Regions from separate parts of the Aquaspirillum soli genome, predicted to be linked through region 2. Evidence: predicted binding sites of a transcription regulator. Region 2 holds the regulator's gene; the other holds the start of a gene.
What was found. Region 2 encodes FNR, which switches genes on or off when oxygen is low (the NO sensors DNR and NnrR bind a similar motif). Its sites were predicted from a motif close to TTGATNNNNATCAA; they were not measured.

Region 1: a site for FNR is predicted at 1,765-1,778, ahead of ACYVJG_RS04415 (DUF3149 domain-containing protein). Genes of this name have one in related genera too.

What each region holds. Positions count from the first base shown of each region.
Region 1 is NZ_BAAGTM010000003.1:114,892-119,586, forward strand. Features, by position in the region: gene ACYVJG_RS04400 (c-type cytochrome) at 1-362, shown strand, start outside; RNA gene ffs (signal recognition particle sRNA small type) at 449-547, shown strand; gene ACYVJG_RS04410 (helix-turn-helix domain-containing protein) at 1,126-1,461, shown strand; gene ACYVJG_RS04415 (DUF3149 domain-containing protein) at 1,563-1,700, opposite strand; gene ACYVJG_RS04420 (RNA-guided endonuclease InsQ/TnpB family protein) at 1,965-3,059, shown strand; gene ACYVJG_RS04425 (DUF4870 family protein) at 3,105-3,470, shown strand; gene prpF (2-methylaconitate cis-trans isomerase PrpF) at 3,618-4,695, opposite strand, start outside.
Region 2 is NZ_BAAGTM010000004.1:211,675-216,369, forward strand. Features, by position in the region: gene metX (homoserine O-succinyltransferase MetX) at 1-375, shown strand, start outside; gene metW (methionine biosynthesis protein MetW) at 372-959, shown strand; gene ACYVJG_RS06360 (AmpG family muropeptide MFS transporter) at 956-2,200, shown strand; gene fnr (fumarate/nitrate reduction transcriptional regulator Fnr) at 2,197-2,961, opposite strand; gene hemN (oxygen-independent coproporphyrinogen III oxidase) at 3,066-4,484, shown strand; gene ACYVJG_RS06375 (nucleotidyltransferase family protein) at 4,553-4,695, opposite strand, start outside.

The DNA.
Region 1 (4,695 bases), on a different contig from region 2:
CGCGTAAAGCGGTCTTCAAAGAATACAAAAAAGTGTTCGGTGAGCAGATGGGCGAGGTGATTAAAGGGAAACAACCTTACGACAAAGCCGCTTTTGCTAAGTTGGCCAGCGATATGGATGCTTTGGCAAAAAAACCATGGGAGCATTTTCCTGCCGGTAGCGACAAGGGCAAAACCAACTCCCGCGCTGACATTTGGACCAAACCTGCCGAATTCAAAAAGGCCATCGATCAGCATCAAGCTGAAACTGCAAAATTGGTACAAGTGGCACAAACTGGTGATTTAGCCCAAATCAAACCACAGTTTGGTGCAGTACAAAAAACCTGTAAAAGCTGTCACGACCAGTTTAAGAAAGAAGACTAGCCGGTTGTAAGCAGCATAAAAATTTCTTTTCTTTGACTCTTGTCAAACAAGACGGATAGGTATATAGTCCGCCGTCTTGTCTCTATGGCGGGTCTCCTCGCATTGCAATGTAGTGAACCTGGTCAGGTCCGGAAGGAAGCAGCCACAGCTATGATTTGCAAGTGCCGGGGTTAAGGCTCGCCACCTCCGCTTTATTCTGTTGTTGTATTTTTCTTCTCTTGAATTTTTCTGCTGTGAACTCATCTGTTATAACTGAAAAGATGTTGCATTTTGAACAATATGTAACATTCTCTTGTTTGTCATGGGCGAATTCTTTGCATAGAATGGCTAATGAATTGGTCATTTTTTAGCGATGGCCATCAGTAGAAACCGCAGTAAGAAAAGTTTTTTGCAAATTTTGCTGGTTTTTTTGAAGATATTGTTTATAAAATTCAGGGAGCGGTTGTTTCATTAGTCAAAACGAGAGGACAAATGATTCAACCACTGCAACTTTCAACATGGTTTTTATGTCGGAAAGGCTGTAGTGAATGTTCTTTGTTGGTAAGCGAGGAAGATGAAATTGCAAAATCAAGCTTGCTCCTACCGTAAACACTAGGCATGAAATCGGCGCCATCACGGATATCAACACCGAATAGTGATGGTGTGGTGGTTAACGTTAAAGATAGCACTCTGAACAGAAAGGAGAGGCGAGGACAGGGTCGTTTAGATGACGACGCGCTATCCCTACCCGTGCACATTAGCCGGGCTTGCTCGCACACAATCAATGAAATTGTTTGAAAAAATCCAAAACCCTCGTGAAATCCGTCGCAAACTGGGCTTGAACCAGCAAGAATTCTGGAGCCGCATCGGTGTGACGCAATCTGGTGGTTCTCGCTACGAATCTGGCCGCAACATGCCTAAGCCTGTGCGCGAATTGTTGCGCTTGGTGCACATCGAGCAAATCGATTTGTCCAAAGTGAAACGCGAAGATTTTGAAATCATTGAGTATCTCAAAGAAACGCATCCAGATCTGTACAAGAGCTTGCGTAAGGCAGTGAAAGCAAAGACCGAAGCGGCTCAAGCCGAGTCTGGCGACGCGCTGGGTTCGACCATCGGCTGATCTTGATCGGATTAGCTGCGGTAATGCCGCAACAAAAACCCCGCGATGTAAACAGCAAGTATCCCTTGCTTCACATCGCGGGGTTGTTTTTTGGGGCGTGGTTATTGTTTTGGCGGTTCTTCATTTGCTTTGCGAATAAAGACAATGGCACAGACCACCACCACAATCGTCGCCACGACGATTGTACCTAGACTCATCAACCCCACATCTGATGACAGCATTTCTTTGAGCAGAGCCATCGCTGTTCTCCTTGCTTAGTTAAAATAGATTGCGTCAATTTGACGCAGTTTGTCCTTCTCTATCTTGAGCCAAGTCAAAAAACATATCACATTTATATGAAATGTGATGCTGCCGTATATGATAGGTTGTTACCCAATACGCGGAAAGCCTTGGGGTTCAGCCCGAGGTCAAGAGCGCGGACGCTGAAAGCGGCCTAGTGGGATTGTTTGTGATTATCTCAGAATATCAATCAGCTCATCACAACAGCTTGCTATAATTCTGTCATGGAAACCGTCAAAACACTGAAACTACGCATCAAAGACAAGCACGCGAAAGTGTTGCTGGCGATGGCGCGTGATGTGAATACGGTTTGGAATTTTTGCAACGAAACGCAGTATCGAAGCTTGCGACGTTATACGAACAAACCGCAGCGTTGGTTATCGGGGTTTGATCTGCAAAAACTCACCAACGGTTTCAGCAAATGCGACGGGGTTCATATTGGCTCAAGCACCCAGCAAGCGGTTTGTGAAGAATTTGCAACCCGACTGAGACAGTTCAAAAAACAACGTCTGAATTGGCGTGTCAGCAACAAGACATCCCCCAAATACTCACTCGGCTGGATTCCCTTTAAAAAAGGTGCGTTAACCTACAAAAATGGCCAAGTTCGCTTCAAGGGTATCCACATGAGCTTGTGGGATTCCTACGGCTTGTCAAAATACGAATTCCGAGCAGGCAGTTTTAACGAAGATTCTCGTGGCCGTTGGTATCTCAACGTAGTAGTGAAGTGTCAAACCGAAGCCAAGCCGGTTCAATATGGCGCGTCAGCCATCGGGATTGATCTGGGTCTAAAAACCCTTGCAACAGACAGCAACGGCGGCAAATTCGAGCCAAAACAGTGGTATCGAGAATCAGAGGCAGCGCTTGGTATTGCGCAACGCGCACGAAAGAAAGCCCGTGTGAGAGCGATACACGCCAAAATTGCCAACCAGCGCAAAGATGCCATCCACAAAGAAACGACACGTCTTGTCAAAGCTCACGCCATCATCTTCATTGGTAATGTGAACGCCAAGGCACTCGCCAAAACACCGATGGCAAAATCGGTGCACGATGCGGCGTGGACAACGTTCAGAACACAACTCAAGTACAAGGCCATGAGGCAATGTGTGGTGTTCGAGGAAATCAACGAAGCGTTTTCAACCCAAACCTGCTCGTGCTGCGGGAAAATTCCCGCCAGCAGTCCGAAAGGTAGAGCAAGTTTGCGAATAAGAGCATGGATTTGCAGCGAATGTGGTGCAACACACGACCGCGATACCAACGCTGCCAAAAACATTCTCGCGGCGGGACTTCGCCGTCTGGCAGCAGGAATCCCCGCTCTTTAGGGCGGGGAGGAAGTCAATGAATATTTGGTGCCTTTGGAGACGTCTATGTACTACCCTAACCCGAATCAACCTGACCGACTGGCCGCTGCGGCTAAAGTGACACTATTTGTCTATATTTTACAGGGGCTTGCCTTTTTCCTCGGCGGCTTGCCTGCGGTGGCGGGGATTATTATCAACTATCTCAAGCGTGATGCCGTGGCCGGTACATGGCTAGAATCGCACTTTCGTTGGCAAATTCGTACTTTTTGGTATGGATTGCTGTGGACTGGGCTGGGATTGTTAACATCGTGGCTAGGTGTTGGCTTTATTGTATTGGGGATAGTTTGGGTGTGGACGTTGTATCGGGTGATTCGTGGCTGGCTGAACTACAATGATCAACGCCCGATGTATGGTTTGTACTACCACCCTTAAATCGGTACGGCAAGAAAAACGCCGTTCGGCAAACACCGAACGGCGACAAGGACCGGTGCCTGGGATCGCCACACCGGTAGAACGACACACACTACCCACCAATAGATCGCGTCACGACCCATTGGCGCAAAACAAACCTTGTTTCAGTTAAAAGGTGTCTGCGGGGACTCGAACCCACCCTTCCATTAAAATTCGCGCACTGCGGCTCATAATAGCCTTGGTAACCGTCCAAGTACCATCAACCTGTTTGGCCTCTGCGCCGACACGCAACGTCCCAGACGGATGACCAAAACGCACTGCTTGCCGTTCTCCACCGCCGGCGGCGAGGTTAACTAAGGTGCCGGGGATAGCGGCAGCGGTACCAATCGCGACAGCAGCAGTGCCCATCATGGCATGATGCAGTTTGCCCATCGATAAAGCGCGTACCAATAAGTCAATTTCATTGGCTTGGATTGTTTTGCCGCTGGAAGCCACATAATCAGTGGGGGGGGCAACAAAAGCGATTTTGGGCGTATGTTGGCGTTTGAGAGCTTCTTCTGGTGTTTTGATTAAGCCCATCCGCAAAGCCCCTGCCACCCGAATCGCCTCAAAGCGTTTCAATGCTTCGGGATCGGTATTGATCTGTTCGCGTAATTCTGTGCCAGTGTAACCAATGTCTGCCGCATTAACGAACACCGTAGGGATACCGGCTGTAATCATTGTGGCTTTGAAAGTCCCAACACCGGGCACTTCTAAATCATCAACCAGATTACCCGTTGGGAACATCGAGCCGCCTTCTTCGCCATCATCAGACGGATCCATGAACTCCAATACGATTTCTGCCGCAGGGAAGGTCACACCATCGAGTTCAAAATCACCGCTTTCTTGCACTTGTCCATTGACCACAGGGACATGGGCGATAATGGTTTTTTGGATATTCGCTTGCCAAATTCGGACGACAGCTGTGCCATTGTCTGGAATTCGTGCTGGATCAACGAGACCTGCATGGATGGCAAAGGCACCGGCGGCAGTAGAAAGATTGCCACAGTTACCCGACCAATCGACAAAGGCCTTATCGATAGAGACTTGACCATATAAATAGTCCACGTCATGGTCTGGTACGCTGGATTGAGAAAGAATCACGCACTTGCTGGTGCTTGAAGTGGCACCACCCATGCCGTCGATATGGGCACTATAGGGGTCGGGGCTACCGATCACCCGCATGAATAATTTATCACGTGCTTCA
Region 2 (4,695 bases):
GAGTTTGAAATCGAAAGTTATCTGCGTTATCAGGGCGATAAATTTTCCGATTATTTTGATGCCAACACCTATCTGTTGATGACCAAGGCGCTAGATTACTTCGACCCCGGCACTGAATGGGGACAGGGGGACCTCGCACGCGCATTGCAGCGTGCTGAAGCCAAGTTTTTAATTGCGGCGTTTACCACCGATTGGCGTTTTTCACCGGCCAGATCAAAAGAAATTGTCAAAGCCCTGATTGATGCACAAAAAACGGTCAGCTACGCCGAGATTGAGTCGGCGCATGGGCATGATGCGTTTTTAATGACCGACCCACCGTATGTGGCTTTGATGCATGCTTATCTCAATCTTGTCGCGTTGAAAGCGGGGGTATGATGTTACGCAGTGACCTACAGTTGATTGCCGATTGGATTCCTGCCCGCAGTCGGGTGTTAGATTTGGGGTGTGGCGATGGCCAATTATTAGCCTATCTCAGCCAACACAAAAAAGTCGTCGGCTATGGTGTCGAGATTGATGTCAATAATGTGATTCGCTGCGTGAGCAGCGGGATCAACGTGGTGCAAGGTGACTTAGAAGCGGGTTTATCCGATTTTCAGAGTGATGCGTTTGATGTGGTGGTGTTATCACAAACCATTCAAGCGATGCGCCATATTGAACAAATCATGGTCGAAATGTTGCGTGTAGGCCGTGAGGCGATTGTGTCTTTCCCCAATTTTGGCTATTGGAAAAACCGTCTGCAAATTTTGCAAGGCCACATGCCGGTTTCAGAAACTATTCCGTACGATTGGCACAACACCCCTAACATTCATTTGTGTATGTTGCGAGATTTTGAAGCGCTGTGCGCCAAAAATCAGATTGAGGTCAAAGAGCGGGTGGTGATGGACGGCGGTAGTCGAATTGATTTCTTGCCCAATTTGCTCGGCAGTTTGGCGTTTTATCGTATCGGGCGTGCGGCATGAATTGGCAGGCCTTGTTCAATCGGCGCATGTTAATTTGTATTTTTACTGGCTTTGCGTCCGGTTTGCCGCTGTATTTTTTGATCAATCTTTTACCTGCATGGTTACGCACCGAGGGCGTTGACTTAAAAGCGATTGGCTTATTTGCGCTGATTCAGTTGCCCTACACTTGGAAGTTTATTTGGTCGCCCTTGATGGACCGCTTTAGCTTGCCACTAGGGCGGCGGCGTGGCTGGATGTTGGCAACACAGGTGGGCTTGATTGCCTCGCTCGCTGGCTTTGCCGCTTTTCAACCACAACAAGATATTTGGTCGATTGCGGTGTTGGCGGTGGCGGTGGCCTTTTTTAGCGCCAGCCAAGATATTGTGTTGGATGCCTATCGGCGTGAAATTTTGCCCGATGCTGAATTAGGGCTAGGGAATTCTATTCATATCAATGCTTATCGTTTGGCGAGTTTAATTCCCGGTTCCTTGTCGCTGATCTTAGCGGACCATTTACCGTGGCCAACTGTCTTTTGGATCACCGCTCTCTTTATGCTGCCGGGGCTGTTGATGACGTTGACGGTGAGTGAGCCGATGTTGCAAGGCGCTGCACCGCGCACTTTACGCGAAGCCGTGGTAGAGCCATTTCGTGAATTTATTGATCGGGCTGGATGGCAACATGCGCTACTGATTTTAGGATTTATCTTCCTATATAAACTCGGTGACAGCATGGCAACCGCACTGGCAACGCCGTTTTATCTTGATACGGGATTTACAAAATCTGATATTGGATTGATCGCCAAACATGCTGGGCTTTGGCCTGCTGTGATAGGTGGTTTACTCGGTGGAATTTGGATGTTAAAGCTCGGCATCAATCGCGCCTTATGGTTATTTGGCGTGGTGCAGATGGTGACAATTTTGGGCTTTGTCATTCTCGACCAAGTCGGCCCAGATAAACTGACTTTAGCCTTAGTGATTTCAGCCGAGGCGCTTGGGGTGGGTTTGGGTTCGGCGGCGTTTATTGCTTTTATTGCCCGTGCGACCCACCCACTGTATACCGCCACGCAACTGGCGCTATTCACCAGCTTATCTGCCGTACCGCGTACGGTCATCAATGCCGGAACTGGCTATTTGGTGGAAGCATTAGGATGGACACCGTTTTTCTTGCTGTGTACGGTGTTGGCAATACCGGGGATGTTGCTACTGGTAAAAGTCGCCCCATGGCATGAGGCGACTTCAGACAAGACGGCAACGGCTCATTAGGCGTGGGCGCTGTGATCGTCAGCAAAACCGCCTGCACAACCACTGACCAGTTGTTTTAAGTGTTCTGGTTGGAGCAGGCGGATATGTTTATGGTCAACGCTAATCCAACCGTTTGCTTGGAATTTCGAAAGCGTGCGGCTCACTGTTTCGAGTTTCAGGCCTAAGAAACTGCCAATTTCTTCACGACTCATCCGTAAAACAAAGTCGTTGGCGGCAAACCCTCTGGCGGAGAGGCGTTGCGATAAATTCAGCAAAAAGGCGGCCAATCGTTCTTCCGCTTTCATATTGCCAAGCAATAACATCACACTTTGGTCGCGTACAATTTCACGACTCATCAGGCGGAAGAAATGACGTTGTAGGCTCGGAATATCTCGCCCGAGGAGTTCCAAGCGCGCAAACGGCAGCTCACAGACATCCGAATCTTCCAAAGCTTGTGCATCACAACCGTGGGTGTTGCTACTGATGCCATCCAACCCCATGAGATCACCAGACATGTGAAACCCGGTGACTTGTTCACGACCATCATGGCTAGACACACAATTTTTGAAAAAGCCGGTGCGGACCGCGAATAAAGCTCGGAAAGGGTCTCCCGCTCGGAACAGATATTCACCGCGTTTGACGCGGCGACTCTGTCGGATCACCGCGTCAAGCTGTGACATTTCCTCTCGGTTCAGACCAAGAGGCAGGCACAGCTCTCGTAAGCTGCAGTTCGAGCAGGAAACTTTGAGGGTGTGCAGGGGAACAGGACGGGGATCGAGCATGGGTAAATTCTGATATAGAGTGGAATTGAGGGGCGGTTGATTCGTGTCAAAAACAATCTGAGTTGGCTCAGGCACAGTGCAGCCATTGAATAGGATATTTCTTTATGAGCACTGCGAATTTTGCCATGTTAGCTTCTCCATCAGCTCGTTTTGAATTCGACCGTCAGCTCATTGAGCGGTTGGACGGCAGTGGACCGCGTTATACCTCCTACCCGACTGCTGATCGATTTAGCAGCGAGTTTGGAGAATTGGATTATCGACATAGCTTACAGCAAAGGCAAATTGGTGCGAATGCTGGGCCGTTGTCGTTGTATGTACATATCCCTTTTTGCAATACCGTCTGTTACTACTGCGGTTGCAATAAAATTATCACGAAAGATCGTTCGCGTGCAGACCAGTACATAGACTATCTGGAACGCGAACTTGCCTTATACGCCGATTTGCTCGGCGATAAGCAAGATTTGATCCAGCTTCACTTTGGCGGCGGCACACCGACTTTTCTCAGTGATGAGCAGATGACACGGCTGATGACGGCGATTCGCCGGACTTTTCATCTGTTGCCACATGGGGAATTCTCGATTGAGATTGACCCACGCAAAGTCACTGCACAAACCGTCGCGCACTTGGCACAACTGGGTTTTAACCGCATGTCTGTCGGTGTACAGGATTTTAATCCGCTTGTCCAGCAAGCCGTTAACCGCATTCAAAGTGAAGAAGAAACCCGTGTGGTGATTGAAGCTGCGCGAGCTTCTGGCTTTAAATCGATCAGTTTGGATTTGATTTATGGCCTGCCATTACAAACATTGGCTTCGGTACAAGAGACCCTCGATCGAGTATTAGCCATTCGTCCTGACCGTTTAGCTTTGTATAACTATGCCCATCTGCCTTCGGTGTTTATGCCGCAGCGGCGTATCAACGAAGCAGAATTGCCCGTGCCAGAGGTGAAGCTCGATATTCTGCAGATGGCGGTGCAACACCTTGGGACAGCAGGTTATGTCTTTATTGGGATGGACCATTTTGCCCTACCAGAAGATGAATTGGCAGTGGCCTTACAACAAGGGCGGTTGCAGCGTAATTTCCAAGGCTATTCGACTCATGCCGACCATGATTTGATTGCCATTGGTGTGTCTTCGATTGGGAAAGTCGGCCCCAGCTACGCACAAAATCACAAAGAAATCGAGCAATACTATGCAGCGTTGGATGCAGGCCAACTGCCGATTTTGCGTGGTTTATGTTTATCTGCCGATGATTTGCTACGAAGAACGGTGATTCAAGCCTTGATGTGTCGTTTTGCTCTGTCGATGGACGCCATCAGTGAAAGTTTCGGTATTGACTTTAAGCGTTATTTCGCGTGGGAATTGGAAAAACTGGCGGAATATCAAACGCTGGGCTTGTTGGAAATTGACGATGAATGGCTCACCATCAGCCCCCGTGGTCGTTTCCTGATTCGCACGGTCGCAATGGTGTTTGACCGTCATCTGCGCGAAAAACAAACCCATGCTCGTTATTCACGTACGATTTAACTCAGAACCAGTCACCCCTTTGGGGTGGCTGCATCGTACGGATAAATCATGCCTTGTCTGTTGCCGCTTTAGGCGGTAGGTTCAACATCTGGTCTTTGCACCACGACATACCCCGCTAAAATCTCTTCCTTGAACGACTCAGGAATCTCATCCCAATCGACAATCTGTACGATGATTGGGATATGGCTTTCAACAAAAGCCTCTCTCACCA